DNA from 4 places in the Neobacillus camarae genome. Region 3 is predicted to be linked to each of the others. Evidence: riboswitches for the same ligand, from Rfam matches in the RefSeq annotation. Region 3 holds a riboswitch; each other region holds the start of a gene.

Region 1 (4,978 bases), on a different contig from region 3:
CGCCCATTTATTTTACCCCGATGGAAGAGTTGGCGAGCAGGCTAAGCTGCATATTACCCCTACTGAGGTGCATGAATGGGACATGGCCCCTGGGGATTCTTTTCAGATTTTTGAAACTGACAAAGGGAAAATCGCCCTGTTGACTTGCTATGACATCGAATTTCCGGAAATCGTCCGGATGGCGAAAGCAAAGGGAGCCGACGTGATTTTCTGTCCATCCTGTACCGACGATCGCCACGGTTTCCATAGGGTCCGCTATACAAGCCATGCCCGGGCGATTGAGAATCAAGTATATGTCGTTTTAACCGGAACGGTCGGTTCGTTGCCGACAGTTGATTTTATGCGGGCTAATTTTGGCCAGGCTGCCATTATTACACCGAACGATATCCCATTTCCGCCGCGCGGTATCTTGGTCGAAGGGGAAATTAACAATGATATGGTCGTAACAGCAGATCTGGATTTAGAACTGTTATACGAAGTCCGTGAGCGCGGCTCGGTTACCACTTGGCGGGACCGTAGAACCGACTTATATGTCGATTGGGAAAAATAACGGACCGGAGGAGAATCGGAATGTACCGAAGCCAGTTTTACGTGTTTGAACACGACCAGCCTAAGGCTGCCATCATTCGTAACTACACCAATGAAGACTTTGAACAGCTGATTGAAATCCAATCAGAATGCTTTCCTCCGCCATTTCCAGCCGAATTGTGGTGGAATAAGGAGCAATTGACTAATCATGTGACGCTTTTTCCTGAAGGAGCACTCTGTATCGAAATTGAAGGGGAATTAGCTGGGTCCTTAACAGGTCTCTGTGTTGATTTTAATCCGAACCATATGGAACATACTTGGGCCGAAATCACGGATAACGGTTATATAAGAAACCATCATCCCAACGGCAATACCCTGTATATTGTTGATATAAGTGTCAGGCCAAAATACCGGAAACTAGGGCTTGGCAAGCTGATGATGGAAGCGATGTACCACGTCATCATAGAAAAGGGGTATGAGCGTTTGCTTGGGGGCGGCCGGATGCCCGGCTATCATAAACATAAAAATCAAATGACACCGCAGGACTACCTCGAAGCAGTTGTGAAAGGGCAATTAAAGGATCCGGTCATTACGTTTCTTTTGCGATGCGGCCGCGTCCCATTAGGGATTGTGAACAACTATCTGGATGATGAAGAATCGTGCAATAATGCCGTGCTTATGCAATGGGAAAATCCATTTAAATAATATATAAGGGAGGGCGCCAGCTCATGGAATATAAGAGGATAACCACTATTGAAGATCCCAATTTTAGAAAGCTGCATGATTTAATGGGCAAAATTTTTCCATCGGAGGAAGTGCTGAAGTACGATTTATGGAAAGAGCCGTTAGAAGATCCAGGAATCCGGGTGTTTGTGGCCATCCACGATGACCAAGTGGTCGGGGCTACCGAATACCGCTATTATCCTGATTGGAACATTGCGATGACCGACTTTACTATTATTAGTAAGCAAGGCTTGAGTCTTGGACGGTTCCTCGCCGAAAACCGTATGAGAGACTTACAGGAACTTGCCCATGCCAATGGAAATGAGTTATTTGGTATGTTTGCCGAAATCTACGATCCATATCGCGCGTCCAATCATGAATTTGGCGGCGTTAGAGTAATGGATCCCTATGTACGCCGCGAAGTACTGTCACATTTGGGATATAAAAGGCTGGATTTGGAATATGTCCATCCATCCTGGGAAAATAATGGTGAAGCGGTATCGGGATTGGATTTGTGTTTCATGCCAATTTTAGATCAAACCGAAGCACTGCCTGCATCTCTGGTGAAAGATTTCCTCACCGTTTATTACTCTGTGCTGCCAAATAAGCCGCAGGAATGGCTGGATATGGTTGAAAAAGCAGCAGAAAAGGAAACAATTGATTTACTGCCGCTATAGGATAGAATATTGACTTGGAGGGAAAATTCAGTTAATATTACTTCTATATATTTCGAATTTTATTAAATTGCAAATAAATTTATCTCTTATCCAGAGTGGCGGAGGGACATGGCCCGATGAAGCCCGGCAACCTTCAAGGTGTATCTTGAAAAGGTGCTAATTCCTGCAGATTGTAGTCAATCTGGCAGATAAGAGGAGGAACTCACCCTCTTCTTATCAAGAGGGTTTTTCTTTTTATAATAAGAAATTTTATGAAGGGTGGTCTAAAAATGACTGGAATCAAAGTGGCAATTCTCGGTTTTGGCACGGTTGGAGAAGGCGTCTATCGGACAATTCAATCACATGAAGCTGAATTGACCGATGTGTTGGGAAAGAAAGTGGAAGTTGCCGCCATTTTAATAAAAAATACGGCAAAGGCCAGAACAATAGGAGACGGAGTCCTAGTCACCACTGATTTTGAAGAAATCATTCGCCTGCCAAAGCTGGATGTGGTCATCGAGGCAATTGTCGGCCAGGAACCATCCTATACATATTTAAAACGTGCCATCCAAAGAGGCTGTCACATTATTACGGCAAATAAAGAAATGTTTGCCCATTATGGTAAAGAATTAATTAAACTGGCCGGCAGTCATCATGTTCAAGTTGGTTTTGAAGCAACTGTAGCGGGAGGAATTCCAGTCATCCAAACGTTAAGGCAGCTTCTCAAAATTAACCGAGTTTCCGAAATACACGGGATTCTAAATGGAACTTCTAATTTTATTTTGACTGAAATGCGTGAAAAAAAGCAGTCATTTGCCCAAAGCCTTCTTTTGGCTCAAGAAAAGGGTTATGCAGAGGCGGACCCCACAAATGATGTCGAAGGATTTGATGCTTTTTATAAAACCATGATCCTCAGCCGGATTGCCTTCGGTTCCGAACCTATTTGGCAGGATGTGGAGCGTGAGGGGATAACCCATATAAATAGCGAACTTATAGAGGTGGCAGATCAATTGGGGCTAAGATTTAAACACGTGGCCAGTATCACCAAACTTGGCGACAAGATTCAAGCCTCGGTTAAACCTGCCCTGGTCGGAAATGAGCATCCCTTCTACCATGTAGAAGGGGTAGAAAATGCAGTCAATGTCCACTCGGATATTGTCGGAAGGATTACTTTGCAGGGGCCGGGGGCAGGAATGTTCCCGACAGCCAGTGCGGTCATAGAGGATTTGGTATATGTGAATCAATATCATGCGGCTGCGCATTCTTTACGAAAGCAAGTGGAAACAGAGCAGCAAGAAAAGGGAGAACCAAGTAAGTATTGGTTTATTCATGGTGTTAGACCGGCAACGTCCCAGTTAAATATCGTTTGGAATGATTTGGAACTTACTGGTATCACTATTGTAAAAGCAACAAAATCTGAAGTGGCACAATGGGCCAGACAATACCCTGCAGTTCGCTATTACGCGATTTTAGGGGATGTCGAATGGGAAGCTATCAAACTGGAAACGACAGCTGTCATGTAGTGGATAAGAAAGGAGCAACCGCTTCTTTCTTTTTTATGTCCAGTGAACTGGAGTTCACATACTCTTCACATTTCCAATATAAATATGTTAAAAAACTGTGAAATTGGTTGTTTTAAAACGGATGGGGGAGTATAGTCTGAGTATAGAAACGATAGTGAAAACTTCACATCGTTCATGTAATTTGATTTTAACGAGTTCTAACAATTTATTTTGGATTAACCTCTCTTTGGAACTCGCTGAAATATATCCCCCCTTTTATATAGTTACTTTGAAAGAAGCAGGAATCCCCTGCTTCTCTTTTTTTAAGTTTCTTTTATATATGGCTGTTGATTTCCGCTCCAGGCGCTCAGGGAACCCGCGGGCGTGCCGGAGAGCCTCCTCGGCGCTGGAAGGAAGCCGCCTGCGGGGTCTCCCCAGCCCAGTACTCCCGCAGGAGTCTGAACTTATCCGCTCCCATAAACAGGGTAAAAAACAACAATATCGTTTCACAGAGCCTTTTGAAAAAATGGCGCAGACCAGGACGCCTGCGTTTTTCTTAGTCGTTTCTTCTATTGGCGGCACGCTGGTTGGCTGCGTCGGCCCGTGCTTGTGCTTCCATATCCTCTTGATCAGCCAACTCTCTTGAAAATTCCACATCATATCCATCATATTTCATATCTTTTGGCACCTGTGGCAAAGATGCCTTATTTTTATCGCGAGTTTTGTGTCCGTGTGAACGGCCCATTGTAAAAACCCCTTTCACTTGTCGGTTTGAAAGCCGTAAAGGCTCCCATTACTAGGATGAACAAATGAACAGGGGTTATTAATGGAATAATTTTATAGCTTCGTTTTTCGGTCGGTGAAACCGCCAGCACGGTCGGCCATTTTAAATTCACGCTGGTATAATACCTCTTGAGTGCTTGTTAATGAATACTTTCCACGGTTTTTATCCTTTTTTCGATCTCCCATTCCGATTCATTCCTTTCGCCATTTAGAGATAAATTGGTACAAAGTGCACCTGCTGACATTTTTTCCTAATTTGCTATGAATCATACTAATAAATTTTATTTGTCCAAAACAGAAAAGTTAAATACAAAACCGGGAATATGGTAAAGTAAGGGGGAGAGGTGAAGGAAATGGCCATCATCACAAAAATCACCACCCAACAGAAAAATGAGGACAGGTTTAATTTATTTCTGGATAAAGGTAAAGGCGAAGAATACGCTTTTAGTGTGGACAGTGATGTTCTCATTAAGTTCGGATTAAAAAAAGGAATGGAAATAGATGAATTTTCAATTATGGAAGTTCAATACCAAGATGATATCCGCAAAGCCTATAACCTTGCTATTCACTATTTGGCGCGGAGAATGAGATCGGAAAAAGAGGTCAGGGAATATTTGCTGAAAAAAGAACTGGATAAGCCCATTATCAATGAGGTACTCCATAAATTAGCGAACCAGAATTATCTCCACGATGAAGAGTTTGCCATGGCCTTTGTGAGAACCCAAGTCCAAACAAGCGATAAGGGACCGGATATCATTAAACAGGAACTAAAGGAAAAAGGAATTG
Region 2 (4,978 bases), on a different contig from region 3:
ATTAAACATAATAGGAGTACTTGCCATGACCTGTTATTGTATAGTTCTTCACTAATAACCTATTAATCCTTTTTTTGTGAATCCCTCCGCCACACCATTCATGAACAACATTCGTCGTAATCTTCAAATCAGGAAACAGCAACCTGATCTCTCAACGCTTCGTAAAACAACCGAGCCAATCTCTTCTTTGAAGCCACATTTCATGCACACACAATATCCATCTGAAACAATCACGTCTAATGATAGACAAGATAAACAAAGAGGCCCCTTCTCCAATTGGGTAAAATGATAGGGACACAAGCGAGAATACGGATTATCATCTTTATGGAGGGACAATAACAGGTCAGCCAGTTTTTTATCATAAGAAGTTAGCGTAGAAGGAGTGGCAGTCAGCTTACGGAAGAAAGTGTTTATCTGGGTAAGAAGAATAATCGATTCATGTGGCTTCGGAAGATAAAGAGTAAAACTCGGGGTTAATGAAGATAATGTAGTAATGAATCGGCACTTTGTAGCCTTTACTGTGAAGGAGCTGTCGGAGCAAAATCTCACTACGGCCGGATTGATGCAGGGGATTGGTTATATCATGATCATACTGTGAGGTGAATCTGTCTGTTTTGGGATCATATAAATATTCCCCTTCATAATTTTTAACTTCATAAAACGATATCGCCCGTTGAGTAATAAAAGTAGAATCTATCTGAAATGAAGTATTATTTGTTTCCAGCAGCAAATCATTCAGGATATATCTATCTTTTGTAAACTCTTCGGCTCTAGCATCAAACATCACCTCCCCTTCATACCCCTTCTGTAAATTGACATAACGTTTGCGTTCTTTTTCCGGTAAAACCATTCGGGAATTCAGAGACCTAAGAATTTTTAATTCTTTCGGAAAGGGCCTCGGTTTCATAAATGTCTCCATTCTTCGCCTCCTATAACATATACTAAATACATTTTACAGAAAAGCCTCATAATTTCCCGATACAAATATGAAAGTTTTCCGAATCCGACATTTCCTGCGAGCCGCCTCCAATAATTGTCGAGTCTTTTTAACAGGAATTCCCCGTCCATTGCTGAATAGTAATGTTAAAGAGACAAGATCGGAGTGGTGAATATGTTAGATGCCATTAACACCTTTTTACTAACCGTTAGAGGGAGGGCGGATATATTACCGTTGATTGACAATGCGGAAATACAGCTGGATATCAGCTGTGAACAGAAATCCATCATGCTAAAAATAAAAAACGGGGAAATCTCCATTGCGGCTGAAAAAGACAGCCGACTACAGAAAGTTACGATTTGCGGCAGTCTGTCAGCCATCACACTAATGTTGGAAGGAAAAGAAAAACTGCGAATTCTCCAAAAAAATGGTGCATTAAAAGTGACAGCCCCGTTGCGCGCAACCTTAATGCTGGAATCACTTTTTTATTTAGTAAAAGCAGACCCGCAACTAGCCAAAATAATTTAATCATAGGTATTGACTCGGAATTGAACATCATGTAAGATAATTTTAAACATTCAAGAGATTATGACATTCTAATACATCATTCTTATCAAGAGAGGCGGAGGGACCTGGCCCAGCGATGCCCGGCAACCGGTAGATACACGGTGCTAATTCCAGCAGAGCACATGCTCTGAAAGATAAGAAGAGACAACCCCTCTTCTTTGAAGCGGGGGTTTTTTTGCCGGTAGGAAAATTTAAACTTTTCCTATCGGGAATACGCCTCTGTCTTCGCCTAAGGGCTTGCCAGTCGGCGAGTTTTCTTTATAAAAAAAGCTTTTTAGCCAAAGAGAGGAGCGAGAAACGTGGGAGAAAATCAAAAGAAGTATCGGTTGGAAACATTGAGTGTTCATGGGGGCTTAGCACCGGATCCAGTAACGGGGGCGCGGGCCGTTCCAATCTATCAAAACAATGCCTACCAATTCAAAAATACAGAACACGCAGCAAACCTGTTCAGCTTGGCGGAACCTGGTTACATATACACGCGGATTCATAATCCGACGACAACCGTTTTTGAAGACCGAGTTGCTTTACTCGAGGGCGGAGTGGGTGCATTAGCTGTCGCCAGCGGAATGGCGGCAATCACTTTGGCCATTTTAAACATCGCCGAAGCAGGAGATGAAATTGTCTCAGCGGCCAATCTATACGGCGGGACCTATAATTTATTTGCCGTGACGCTGCCTAAATACGGAATTAAGGTAAAATTTGTTGACGGGGAAAATCCGGAAAACTTTCGGGAAGCGATTACGGACAAAACAAAAGCCATTTTTGCCGAAACGATCGGAAATCCGAGCCTGCGCGTGTTGGATATCGAAAAAGTGGCTGAAATTGCCCATGAGGCTGGGGTACCGCTGATTATCGATAACACGTTCGCTACTTCATACCTGTGCCGGCCTATAGAGCATGGTGCCGACATTGTGGTTCACTCTGCTACTAAATGGCTGTTGGGGAACGGCACGACCACAGGCGGCATTATTGTCGATGGCGGTAAGTTTGATTGGAATTCGCCACGGTTCCCAGGCTTCACCACTCCAGATGACAGCTATCATGGCTTAGTGTACGCTGAAGCTTTAGGTGCGGCAGCCTATATCGTCAAAGCCCGTGTTCAACTGCTGCGTGACCTCGGACCGGCATTAAGCCCGCAGAATGCCTTCTTATTCACCCTTGGCCTGGAAACCCTGCATGTAAGGATGAAGGAACATGTGGCGAACACGAAACAACTCGTCGATTATTTATTAAATCACCCGGCTGTTGATTGGGTATCTTACCCGGGACATCCATCGCATCCAGACCATGAATTATCGGAAAAGTACTTGCCTAAAGGGGCCGGCTCGATGGTTGTTTTTGGCATCAAGGGCGGAAAGGAAGCCGGAGCCAAGCTGATCAATTCTCTTTCCTTATGGGCGCATGTGGCCAATGTCGGCGATGCCAAGAGCTTAATCATCCACCCGGCAAGCACCACTCATCAGCAATTGGATGCCGAAGGCCTAAAAGCGGCCGGAGTTTCAGAGGACTTAATCCGATTATCGGTTGGAATTGAAAATGCGGCGGATCTGATTGAAGATTTAGAACAAGCCATTGAAACGGCAACCGGTCTATTTTCCTTGAAGGCAAATGCTTAATTTTACCAGTCGGAAATCGGAATAAAGATAGGAATTTTTCGTTGACATCTGCTTTTTTCAGTGGTAGCATTGCATTTGTATTAAATTTCAGAAATAAATTTAAATTATATAAATATAGGATTTGCTATATGCTCTTATCTAGAGAGGTGGAGGGATGTGCCCGATGAAGCCCGGCAACCGTCAATTTATTGAAATGGTGCCAATTCACACAAAGCGCTTGCTTTGAGAGATGGGAGAAAGGACTAGTTTTTTGATGCCTTTCTGCCTGCGCAGAAAGGCTATTTTATTTTTCTAATAAAGCATCTTCTAATGTCAAACCCTATATTTATGATATCGGTAAAAAAGTAGGTGATTGAATGATATCCATCAAAAACGTCAGTAAAATTTTCCCCTCCAAACAGAAGGATTTAACGGCGGTCAACCATGTAGATCTGGAAATTCAAGAGGGGGAAATTTTCGGAATTATTGGATACAGTGGTGCAGGGAAAAGTACCCTGATACGTATGCTGAACGGACTTGAACTGCCAACCGACGGAACCGTAACTGTGGCAGGTCGGGAAATATCTAAAATAAAGGGCAGCGAGCTCAGAAAAGCCCGCCAGGAAATCAGCATGATTTTCCAACACTTTAATTTACTCTGGTCAAGGACGGTTAGTGATAACATTGCTTTTCCGCTTGAAATTGCCGGCGTAAGCGGACCTCAAAGAAAGCAGCGGGTTGCAGAGCTAATTAAGCTGGTGGGTCTTGAAGGAAGGGAAAATGCATACCCTTCACAGTTGAGCGGCGGACAAAAACAAAGGGTCGGAATTGCCAGGGCTCTGGCCAACAACCCTAAAGTGCTGCTTTGTGATGAAGCAACTTCTGCGCTTGATCCGCAAACAACCGACTCTATTTTGGATTTATTGGTTGATATTAATAAGCGGCTTGGGCTGACCATCGTGCTGATCACCCACGAAATGCATGTTATTCGTAAGATTTGCCACCGGGTGGCCGTGATGGAAAGCGGAAAAGTCGTGGAGCTTGGGTCAGTATTGGATGTGTTTAAAAATCCGCAACAGCCGATTACCAAGCGCTTTGTGAAACAGGTGACCGAGCCGGAAGATACGACGGAAACAGCGGAACATTTGCTGGAGCGTTATCAATCGGGGCAAGTGGTACAGCTGACTTTTATCGGAGAATCCGCAGAACAGCCGTTGATTACTAATTTAATTAGACACCATGATGTAACAGCCAACATTCTCCAAGGGAAGATTTCACAAACCCGCAGCGGTTCTTACGGGACGTTGTTCATTCACCTTGATGGGGATTCAGTGGAAGTCAATAAAGCGATTGACTATATCCGTTCCCAGCAAGTAGGAGTGGAGGTGGTCAGCAATGGATAACAGCGGCAAATTGTTAGAGAATGTCGACTGGCTGGTCATGTGGGAAGCAACCAAACAAACTTTATATATGACTGCGATTTCGGTTGTGGCTACCTTTATCCTCGGGACTTTGTTGGGTATGCTGCTATTTCTGACATCTAAAGGAAACCAGTGGGAAAACAAACCAATAAATACCGTCATAAGTGCTATCGTAAATATTTTCCGGTCCATTCCGTTTATTATCCTGATTGTCTTACTGATTCCTTTTACTACCCTTTTAGTAGGATCCATGATTGGGGAAACGGCGGCCCTTCCGGCTTTGATTATCGGGGCAGCACCGTTTTACGCTAGGTTGGTGGAGATAGGCTTAAGGGAAATTGATAAAGGCGTTATCGAGGCAGCAAGGTCAATGGGAGCGACAACAGGTACGATTATCTGGAAGGTGCTTCTGCCTGAATCATTGCCAGCACTCATTTCTGGAATAACGGTTACAGGCA
Region 3 (4,978 bases):
GATTCCTCCACTATTTGGATGTTTGTAAATTCCAAATCCGTTTCTTCAGTAAAACTTCCTTGCTGTTCCGTTTCTGATACTGGCCCGCTGGATTGCTTTTGGTACATCTGTTCTTTCATTGCCTTCATTTGCGCGACATCTTCCTGAATTTGTTCGGATACTTCTTTAGGCACCACATCTTTGCCGTAGGTCGCCCCAATATTTAGAGCACCGCTCAATTCCTTGATTCCCAGCTGGGCAAAATTGTTGTTTTGTTCATACCGATCCAGAAATAACTTATCGATATAGAGGGTCTTAAAGAGCGGCTCCGGCTTCGATTCGATGTCTTCCGTGCCACTGGGCTGTTTCGTCCCTTCCTCCAGTTTTTCGGACAGGCCGGCAATTTGTTTTAGGATGACGGCTTGTACCTCATTTAGCAATAAAAAGTTAGTCTCTAAAGCGGCAATTTTTGCACGGATGGCAGATTGTTCGGCCTCATCACGATGCTCCTCACGATTGGACGGATTTTCGTTCCGGGAAAGTGGAATGACCTTGATTTGCCGGACAACCTGTTCCAGGTGATTCACTTTCCGAAGCAAATGTTCATACTCCTTATTCCCAGTCAGCGTTTCATGGCCGGTTGGAGCCTGCCGCTTCTCCTCCTCTTGCCGGCTCAGCTTAAGCAACAAGGGCCGGGCCTGTTTTTCAAATTGGAGCAACTGCTTGACTTGGACCTCCAGTGTGTTCATTCTTGAATTTTCCCGTTGCTCCGGATTGGTTTCATTGGTTTGCTTAAAAAATTTTTTCATATCCATTCCCGATCTCCGTCCCTCATTATTTTATGGGACCTTACTCAATATTTACATATTCCTCGTTTTTAAATTCCCGTTTATAGGAAATGAAAAGCAGGCCATTTTGGAATTTTGCCTGCATTTGGTTCGAATAGACCGGCTCCGGCAACTCAATGGCGCGCTGAAAATCACCCAAATGTCTTTCCTGAAGGATTGGCGTACCTGCATTCATCTGGCGGCTGGAACCTCTTAAATAAAGCTTGGTTCCTGACAATGACAATTGCAAATTCTCTTTGCGATAACCTGCCAAATCACAAACAATAAGGACCTCGTCTTCCGTCAAGTAGATATCGGTTGGAGGAAAGCTTCCGTCCTGGCCGGCTTGGCGTTGGGAACCCTGTGACGGTGTGGCATCTGAAGCTTCTTTTATAAAATCGTTCACAGAGGCCTGCTCAAAGATACTGTTCCAGAAGTCACCTGTCTGGTACTTTTTTGCCAATTCCAGCCATTCCATAAGGTGCTTCATGTCCATGATGGATTCCCCCCTCTGCAACCAGACAAAGCTCGTACTCATAAAGTCTATTATTACATCATATTTGTTCTTCTAGAAAAAAATTCATGTGTTTCCGGTCGGACTTCCTCTCGGTTTCTTAACATAAATCATTTGCCAGCCGCATAGTCTGTAAAAACAGGCTCGGAAGGATTGGATGGATGATGATTTTTTTGCCTTCAAATATCACTATTAAAGGACTGAAGCTGAATAATATCGACCACTTAAGTTCAATGTCTTTTTCTTCAACCATTAAAATCAACCGGAGTGTTTCTGCTAAGAAAAACCAAGGATTTGGCCAGCAGCTCGCCGACAAAACCTTAAGGGCTTTCTCCATCCACTCCACGGTGGACAACGATGCCCAGGATGTTTATTCTGTTAAAAAAAATTTGTAAGTTGATTGGCGCCAGAGATGAAGGAGGAATTACATGACCGGACCCGTTCCCTACATTAACATCAATATCAACATTATCAAGGTCAACTCATTTGAGAACGCTTCGGCCATTAATGTGGGCCAAAACCTGTTGGCGGAGTGGCATAATTCAGACAAGAAGAACCAAGGATTTGGCCAGAATATGGGCGATGGAAGCCATTTTCTCGGGACACGCAGCGGTGTCGATGACCGAGACCAAATCGATTCCGCTTCTTCTTTCGCTTCGTCTCCTATACCGATTATACCGATTCCTTGAGGGGTGACATGATGCTGTTTGCACCGGTATCGCTTACGATTTTGGGGTTTAAAGTGAATGCGATAGACCATGGAGCCGTGGTGAATTTAGGCCCCAGCCAGCACATTGATTTGTTTGTATCCTATAAAAGGAACCAAGGGATTGGGGAGCAAAACGGCGACTTGTCTCCGAACCTATTATCTCTTTCCGGCGTGTCGGATATGGATTTGATTGACAGCCCTACCGTAAAGAACAGCATAATATGATGCATCATAAAAGGGGTGAATCAGTTGATTTTTATTACACCAATGGCGATCAATCTGCTGGGATTTAAAATTAACACGATGGACAACGGTTCCGTGACAAACATGGGTCCGATGCAACTCGTGGACCAATTTATTTCGTACAAACGAAATCAGGCATTTGGGGAGCAAAATGGCGACCTGTCCCCGATTAATGTCCCAACTGCTTTCGTGTTTGATCCTGACGGGACAGACAGCAATACCATTAAAAATAGTGTTATATAGAAGGATGCAGGTCTGAATCAGGCCTGCATGCTTTGTTTTTATAACACATAGTCAATATAATTTCCATGGCCCCTTTCAATCGAGAGCCCTTGGTCCTCTAGTTCCTTCCAAATTCGATGGTCCAGTGCAAAGGCCCCCATTTGCTGCAAGGCAGCAATTTCCTCGTCAGGAAGCGGAATATAATAATCCTCGTCATCAGTACTGATAATTATTTCATATTTTTTTAGTTTTAGAACCATCACTTCAAACTTTTCATCCCATTCTTTCAGTTGACCCTCGACGCAATTGGCGACATGCAGCAGAAACCGTTCTGGATTATAATTTTTAGACATTAACCCCCGGGCAAATCCACTAATGTTCATGAGTTCCACTTCTCCTTTTTATTTTCAACAGTAAAATAAAACAAACCCTCCTACGATGGATGCAAAAGGGGTTTTGGCCGTTTTATCATCCAAAGCTGCAAGCTTTGCTGGTGGGAGCACCTTGCATTTTGTGCAGGTTGCTGTGGCATCATCGAACCAGTTCTCTCAGCCACTCTAGATAACTATTTAATTAGTATTATTTTACTATAAAAATTAGAGATTTAACAATAACTTTGACATAAGATTTCGTGACCGGCTGCTCTTTCCTGTTTTTAGAATAAAACAAAAAACGGCTGCCTTTTAAGCACGACAGCCAAGAATTAGATTTAAGTTTTAGCACATCTTCCGCCATACGTTGGCACCAAAGCCCAACGAATTCCGTTCGATGAGAGAATAGGCGGCATTGGTAATCGCTTGTTCCAATGTATTGCCGGTGGCACAAATATCATTGAAACACACCCTTGATGGCCCATTGATTTTATAGGAGTATCCCAACGCTTCCAATTTATCGACAATCATCATAGCGTGAGCCAGGTTATGCTCTGGCTGGAACTCGGAATCATGGATGAATGTCCCCGTTTCATAATCATACCAGCGATCCCATCTGTTTAATTTCCAACCCAATATTCGTCTTGCAATCGCATCAATTTTCACCATATCCTTCTCCCTTTCGTTTCATCCATTGTGTTATATAACAATTTAAATTATTTATATGAATTATATAACAGAAAAAAATTAATTTCCAGCCATTTTTTTGAAAAATTCAATAAAAAAATTTATGTTCGCTATTCCTTGTAAAATTGTTTTATTAGTGATTTAGGTCACAATAAATTAGCCACGTTTTTTATATAGTTATAGTAGTAATTTCGAAAGGGGATTTTTCCAATGCAAGGATGTCACAGCGGATTATTCTGTAACAGCCCGGTCACACTGTCAGAGGGCTTAAATAAATTAGTGAGCGAACATACTCCATTACGGAGCAGCCTAGAAGCATTATTTACGTTATGTAATCAAGTTGAACAAGAGCCACATGGAAATGCCTTTGCGGAACTCGTTCCCGCAGTACAACATTTTTTTACAGACCTTGAATTCCATTCCGAACGTGAGGAAGACATTTTGTTCCGGATGATGGAAGTATATTTCGGCAAAAACGGCGGCCCGATTGCCGTGATGGAGTACGAACACGAACAGGCGAGAGGGTATATTCAAGAGTTTCTAAAAAGTGCCGAAACCCCAGCAGCACTGACTGTTGAAGAACAGATTAATAATTCCAGTTTGATCAAAGGTGCCTACGAAACACTCTTAAGCCACTTCGCCAAAGAAGAACAAGTCCTATATCCAATGGCCGAGCGGATGCTAACCGACGAGGAAAAAGAAGCCCTAAACCAAAAAGTTTCGGAATAACGCTACCCTATTTAACAGCCCAATCTATTAAAAGATTGGGTTGTTTGTGTAATTTGTAACTTTAACACTAGTACGGATCGGGCGCCTTTTTAAAGTTTCCCGATCAGTACTGAAAAATTGCAATTGGAATTTATGCAAAATTCTCTATCCTTTGTAAGAAATTTCTATATAATAGATTTAGACAGGAGCACAACAGCGTAACTGTGGTGCTCTTTATAGATAAAAAAACAAAGGGGGAACATTCGAATGTCAAACGAAAATGAGGTTTTATTCGATAAAGGAAAAAATAATTCAAAAATGAAAGTGGAAAGAAAAGAGGGAGAGCCGACACCCGCTTTCAAAGGTGCCTCCTGGGCCGCGCTGTTGGTTGGTGTTACGGCTTATCTCATCGGATTGTATAACGCAGGGATGCAATTGAACGAAAAAGGATATTACTTTGCCGTTTTAATATTTGGATTATATTCATCCGTTTCTTTACAAAAAGCTGTAAGGGATAAGGATGAAGGTATACCGGTTACGAATATTTATTATGGGATTAGTTGGTTTGCACTTATTGTATCTGTTGCATTAATGGCCATCGGTTTATACAATGCAGGAAGCATTGTATTAAGTGAAAAAGGATTTTATGGAATGTCATTTGTACTTAGTATATTTGCAGCCATAACAGTTCAAAAGAATATACGGGATACTCAGAAAG
Region 4 (4,978 bases), on a different contig from region 3:
TAACACTATAACCTTTTTTATATCACTTTATAAATTTCAAGTCAAAGAAAGTGGAAACTTTTCTGACATAGTTATAATTTCAACAAAATCCAATAAAAAAAGGGCAGAACCCTAAAAAGACGTTTTTAACGACCTTTTGGGCAGCCCTATAAAAATTATGCTGATGTTGTTGGAGTGTACTTTTCTTCTAATGTCTTCTTTAAAAATGCAGCTACTTCAAGCATTCCGTATTTTCCAGCTTTTGCTTCTGCATCCGAATTATAGTTCGTGTTGGTATTGATATCGTACGTGAAAATTTCGCCATCTGCATTTCTGATAAATTCAATTCCAGCCACATGAATCTGATTTCCCGCTAAAACCTCTTTATATTTTTCTAGAATTTCGTCCTCAAAACCTTCAATGATTTGGAACTTAGGCTTCTCTTCGACTTTTTCTCCTACCGGGCAGAACAGGTCGCCAATTTGGCAGGCGTCCGCTGGGCAAAGTTCAAATCCTTCCGAAGTATCTACCTTAACAGCATAAACAAAGTTTCCGCCTACAAACTCACAACGAGTGATGTAACTTTCAGGAGATTGGATGTATTCTTGAATAAGCGTAATGCCATCGACAGGTTCTTCGAAAGTCGGACCTTCCACATACGCTTTTAAAGCATCGATACTTTGGAATAATTGAACACCTAAGCCTTTTCCGGCACGGTTATGCTTCGTAATGAACGGCTGTCCTGCAAAGCTTTCAGCCGCCTTAATAATGTTTTGTTTTCCAACCGCCGCAATCGTTTTTGGAGTCTTAACTCCATACTTGTTTAACTCTAAATATTGTAAAACCTTACTCACTTCCAGCTTTAGAGCGCTCGTTCCATTTAACACCGTACGGCCATGCGCTTCAAGCCAAGCCAATACCTGCCCAGTAAATTCCGCTGCAAAACGATGGTCGCGTGTATGAGAAGAAGCACTCATCCGGCTATAGAAGATCCCTTCTGGTGGTTCTGATGATAAATCTAACGTTCCTTCGTCTAAATGCCATTCTTCATAAGGAACACCCAGTTCCTCTAACCTTTTGGTTAAATGGACGGTCCACTCACTATTTTCATGTATCACATATACCTTGCTCATTTTTACAGCCCCTTCCTAGTTCTTTATTAAACTACGTTTTTGTTCCACTAATGGCATAACCTGCTTGGCAAAGCGTTCCATTTCCTCTAGTTGTGGTGAAAACTGTAATAACAATAAGTCTAAGCCAGTTTCCTCGTATTGTAAAATTCTTTCAGCTACTTGTTCTGGAGTTCCTACTAAATTCGGACGGAGGCCACGATTGGAAACTGAATAATCCTGCAATTGGATTTGTTGTTCTAAATGTGATTTGGTCGTGAAATCTTTAAAGCCAGCATATCCGCTAGAATCCTTCACCGTCGTAATTTTTTCAAGCTCTGCCAGAGCCTCTTCTTCAGTATCGCGGCAAATCACATAAGCGGCCATTCCGAAAGAACGAAATGGGTCATTGTCAGTTTGTTCACGGCGTGCCTTCATATCGGTGATTTTTCGATCAATCTCTTCAACGGTTCCACCGTGCATCACATAGGCATCACATTTTTCGGCAATGGTTTGCTTGCCTTTTTCACTTTCACCGCCTGCATAAAGAATCGGGTTAGGCCGTTGCACAGGTTTCGGTGCAAGCTTCGTGTTTTGTAAATCGTAAAATTGACCAGTGTAATTGAACGTTTCTTCTGTCCATAACCCTTTAAGAACATCGATAAACTCTTCGGTACGAGCATATCGCTCATCATGTTCCGTAAAAATGCCGCCATATTGGCGCGCTTCTTCAGCCCACCAAGCTGAAACCACGTTTAGCGTAAAACGGCCGTTGGAAATTTGATCAATATTGGCGGCCATTTTTGCGGCAACAGCGGGGTTATGAAAACCAGGGCGAATTGCCGTCATAATTTCAATTTTTTCCGTCACTGCTGCCAGCGCGGCCGCTGTGGACCAAGCTTCAAGAGAATCATGTTCCGGTCCTTTAATATCATTTAGATATAATTCAGCTATTAGAGTTGTCGAGTATCCCCATTTTTCAGCTGATTGAATGACGTTTTTCGCATATTCAAAGGTGGGCGGCATATTTTCGTCTTCCACATTTCGCAGCCAGCCTCCAAAAATCGGTAACCAAAAACCATATTTCATTTATATTCTCTCCTCTATTGTTCTAATACTCTAGTTTTCCTATCATTTAAGTTGGATTTTTATTTAAATAAAAAACTCTCCTCCTAAGAAGAGAGTTCTTTAACCCTCTTCTCATCTTTCAAGCGATGTGCTTGATGGAATTGGCACAGTATTCATAAGAACCTGCTGCCGAGGCTTCAAAGGGCCAGTCCCTCCACCTCTCTGGATAAGAAGAAAAATGTACATTCAACTTGTTAATTATTATAATGCGATAATAGTTCAAATTCACCAAATTGTCAATCAAATATTTCTATACTCTAAGTATCTATGGTTTTCATGATTTTTTGCCACTTAACCCTATTGACCGTACCAAAGCAAAAAGGGTCATCAAGGGATTTAGGATGGGTCTCTAATGACCGTGCCGAAGGAAAATGGACCTTTAGGGGAAATAGGGAGGTCCATGATAATTAATTAGAAAAGAAGCTAACAGCTCAAATACTAAGCTATTAGCTTTCTTTTCTAAGGCCCTTTTTTCGAACTGCCCCCTGTCATTCTATTTCCTTTTTGCCAAGCGAATGACATTCCAGGACAACTTAGGAAGCACAGCCGAAACCTTGCCATCTTCCAACTTGGCATTCCCATTGGAATGTGGCGCGACAGGTGTTCCTTTGGCTGAGTTGGTTAACTTTATGTCGGCATTTTCAAGAACGATATGTTCCATGACTTCATATCCCTCAAAATTGCGGATATCCACATCTAACTCTAAACCTTCTTGCAAGTGGCGGTTCACAGCAAAGATGGTCAGCTGTTCCTGTTCCTCATTATAAACAGCAGTGGACTCCAGGTACGGAACATCGGTGAAATCTTTGCTGTCATATTTCGGGCTGGAGATAATCGGATTCAAGGCAACACCCCTGCCATAAACAGAAGCATGCATGTAGGGATAAAAAATCGTCTGCTTCCATGCGACTCCGTTATTTTCTGTCATAATCGGGGCAATGACGTTCACTAATTGGGCGAGGCAGGCAATCTTCACCCGGTCCGCATGCTTCAACAGGGTAATCAGCATGCAGCCCACCAATAAGGCGTCTTCAAAAGTATAAATATCTTCAAGCTGTGGAGGGGCGATGCTCCAAGGTTCAATCTTCTTGTCCGACTCATGGCTGTGATACCAAACATTCCATTCATCAAATGCGAGATTAATATTCTTTTTGCCGCGCTTCTTCGCTTTGATATAGTCAGCAATCGCAATCACGGAACGAATAAAATCATCCATTTCAAGGGAACGGGCCAGATAGTTGGCGATATCATTTTCACGATTCCCGTAATACTGGTGAAGCGATATGTACTCTACATGATTGTACGTATGGTCCAGCACAGTGGCTTCCCAATCTGCAAATGTATTCATCGTCCGGCTTGAGCTTCCGCAGGCAACCAGCTCAATCGTCGGGTCGACCCACTTCATGACTTTTGCGGCTTCTTGGGCAATCCGTCCATACTCGACCGCATTCTTGTGGCCAATCTGCCATGGCCCATCCATTTCATTGCCCAGACACCAAGTCTTGATCCCATGAGGCTCTTTTACCCCGTGTGAAATACGCAGATCACTATAATACGAGCCTCCCGGATGATTACAGTACTCAACAAGATTTCTGGCCGCATCAATGCCGCGGGTTCCAAGGTTTACCGCCATATTCACATCCGCATTAACCAGCTTGGCCCATTTCATAAACTCATTCGTGCCAATTTCATTGGTTTCAATCGTGCGCCAGGCCAGTTCCAAACGGCGCGGGCGGTTTTCCACCGGGCCGACTCCGTCTTCCCAGTTGTAACCGGATACAAAGTTGCCGCCAGGGTAACGGATCAACGGCACCTGAAGTTCCTTGACCATTTCCATGACATCCTGCCGGAAGCCATTTTCATCAGCCTGGGGATGCCCCGGCTCATAAATGCCGCCATATACGGCACGGCCTAGATGTTCAATGAAGGAACCATAAATACGGTTATCAATCTCCGAGATTTTGAAATCTTTTTCTAAAATCATTTTTGCTTTCGTCGCAGACATGTTGATTCTTCCTCTCCTATTCTGATAGATAAGCCTAGTAACTTAGTAAAAAAAATATCCTGTTAATCATACAGTTTCAATAGCACAGCGCCGTGTGGCGGCAACGTTTGCTCCACCACATCTTCTACCTCGCCCATTTCCTCTTGTTTCCACAAATCTCTCACTTTTTTTCCGGAGAAAAGTTGGAGCTGCTCTAGTGGAACATGGAGTGTGGCCGTTTCCTCACCTACATTAAATAATGCTAAAAAGGTATGATCCTCTTGGCTCTTCGCTGTCCATGCCACATGATCACCCTTGCGAAAGACAAGCCGATTATCATGACTATGTTGGTTTACTTCTAACACCTCTTTATGGGTTAACAAAGATAATGTCCATTCATCATTGTCACGGAGTTCACCGCCAAACATGAGCGGAGAACGGAAAATCGACCATAAAGTCATCATGGTGATTTGTTCCTCTTTCGTAAATTGTGTCCACTGTTGTGTTCTGCCGCCCTCGACTGAACGGATTCGAATATGCCCAAGTGGCAGCATATCACAGTCAGGCCAGTGGCCAGGCCCCACATATTCACTCCATTTTTCACAGTGCTCGAACATCTTGTATAACAGGCTCCACTCATCCCAAAAGTCGTCCGTCATCCGCCACATATTGGCGTTAGTCATGAATTCGTCTGCATACTCGAGCGGTGCTGGACCAGGTGACAGGCTGAGGACTATTTCTCTTCCGCACTTTTCAATGGCTTGGCGGATCAATTTCA

The links. Region 3 has a riboswitch for S-adenosylmethionine ahead of ACY8D0_RS16885 (hypothetical protein). Riboswitches for the same ligand answer to the same signal wherever they lie in the genome.
Region 1: it holds a riboswitch for S-adenosylmethionine, as region 3 does, so the genes downstream of both, ACY8D0_RS01890 (homoserine dehydrogenase) here and ACY8D0_RS16885 (hypothetical protein) in region 3, are expected to answer to the same signal.
Region 2: it holds a riboswitch for S-adenosylmethionine, as region 3 does, so the genes downstream of both, ACY8D0_RS13895 (O-acetylhomoserine aminocarboxypropyltransferase/cysteine synthase family protein) here and ACY8D0_RS16885 (hypothetical protein) in region 3, are expected to answer to the same signal.
Region 4: it holds a riboswitch for S-adenosylmethionine, as region 3 does, so the genes downstream of both, ACY8D0_RS10915 (LLM class flavin-dependent oxidoreductase) here and ACY8D0_RS16885 (hypothetical protein) in region 3, are expected to answer to the same signal.

The regions. Positions count from the first base shown of each region.
Region 1 is NZ_JBUCKX010000001.1:413,378-418,355, forward strand. Features, by position in the region: gene ACY8D0_RS01875 (carbon-nitrogen hydrolase family protein) at 1-550, shown strand, start outside; gene ACY8D0_RS01880 (GNAT family N-acetyltransferase) at 571-1,233, shown strand; gene ACY8D0_RS01885 (GNAT family N-acetyltransferase) at 1,257-1,928, shown strand; SAM riboswitch class I at 2,012-2,123, shown strand; gene ACY8D0_RS01890 (homoserine dehydrogenase) at 2,198-3,430, shown strand; gene ACY8D0_RS01895 (YfhD family protein) at 3,966-4,154, opposite strand; gene ACY8D0_RS01900 (YfhE family protein) at 4,247-4,378, opposite strand; gene recX (recombination regulator RecX) at 4,546-4,978, shown strand, end outside.
Region 2 is NZ_JBUCKX010000002.1:1,319,109-1,324,086, forward strand. Features, by position in the region: gene ACY8D0_RS13885 (nuclease-related domain-containing protein) at 437-919, opposite strand; gene ACY8D0_RS13890 (SCP2 sterol-binding domain-containing protein) at 1,112-1,465, shown strand; SAM riboswitch class I at 1,545-1,645, shown strand; gene ACY8D0_RS13895 (O-acetylhomoserine aminocarboxypropyltransferase/cysteine synthase family protein) at 1,804-3,120, shown strand; SAM riboswitch class I at 3,252-3,356, shown strand; gene ACY8D0_RS13900 (methionine ABC transporter ATP-binding protein) at 3,477-4,502, shown strand; gene ACY8D0_RS13905 (methionine ABC transporter permease) at 4,495-4,978, shown strand, end outside.
Region 3 is NZ_JBUCKX010000003.1:343,376-348,353, forward strand. Features, by position in the region: gene ACY8D0_RS16855 (hypothetical protein) at 1-794, opposite strand, end outside; gene ACY8D0_RS16860 (Hsp20/alpha crystallin family protein) at 829-1,302, opposite strand; gene ACY8D0_RS16865 (hypothetical protein) at 1,482-1,715, shown strand; gene ACY8D0_RS16870 (hypothetical protein) at 1,749-2,009, shown strand; gene ACY8D0_RS16875 (hypothetical protein) at 2,018-2,254, shown strand; gene ACY8D0_RS16880 (hypothetical protein) at 2,282-2,515, shown strand; gene ACY8D0_RS16885 (hypothetical protein) at 2,554-2,877, opposite strand; SAM riboswitch class I at 2,957-3,062, opposite strand; gene ACY8D0_RS16890 (BC1872 family protein) at 3,211-3,534, opposite strand; gene ACY8D0_RS16895 (hemerythrin domain-containing protein) at 3,763-4,281, shown strand; gene yiaA (inner membrane protein YiaA) at 4,528-4,978, shown strand, end outside.
Region 4 is NZ_JBUCKX010000002.1:665,466-670,443, reverse strand. Features, by position in the region: gene ACY8D0_RS10920 (ATP-grasp domain-containing protein) at 156-1,112, opposite strand; gene ACY8D0_RS10915 (LLM class flavin-dependent oxidoreductase) at 1,128-2,177, opposite strand; SAM riboswitch class I at 2,286-2,389, opposite strand; gene arfA (arabinosylfuranosidase ArfA) at 2,710-4,221, opposite strand; gene ACY8D0_RS10905 (glycoside hydrolase family 27 protein) at 4,284-4,978, opposite strand, start outside.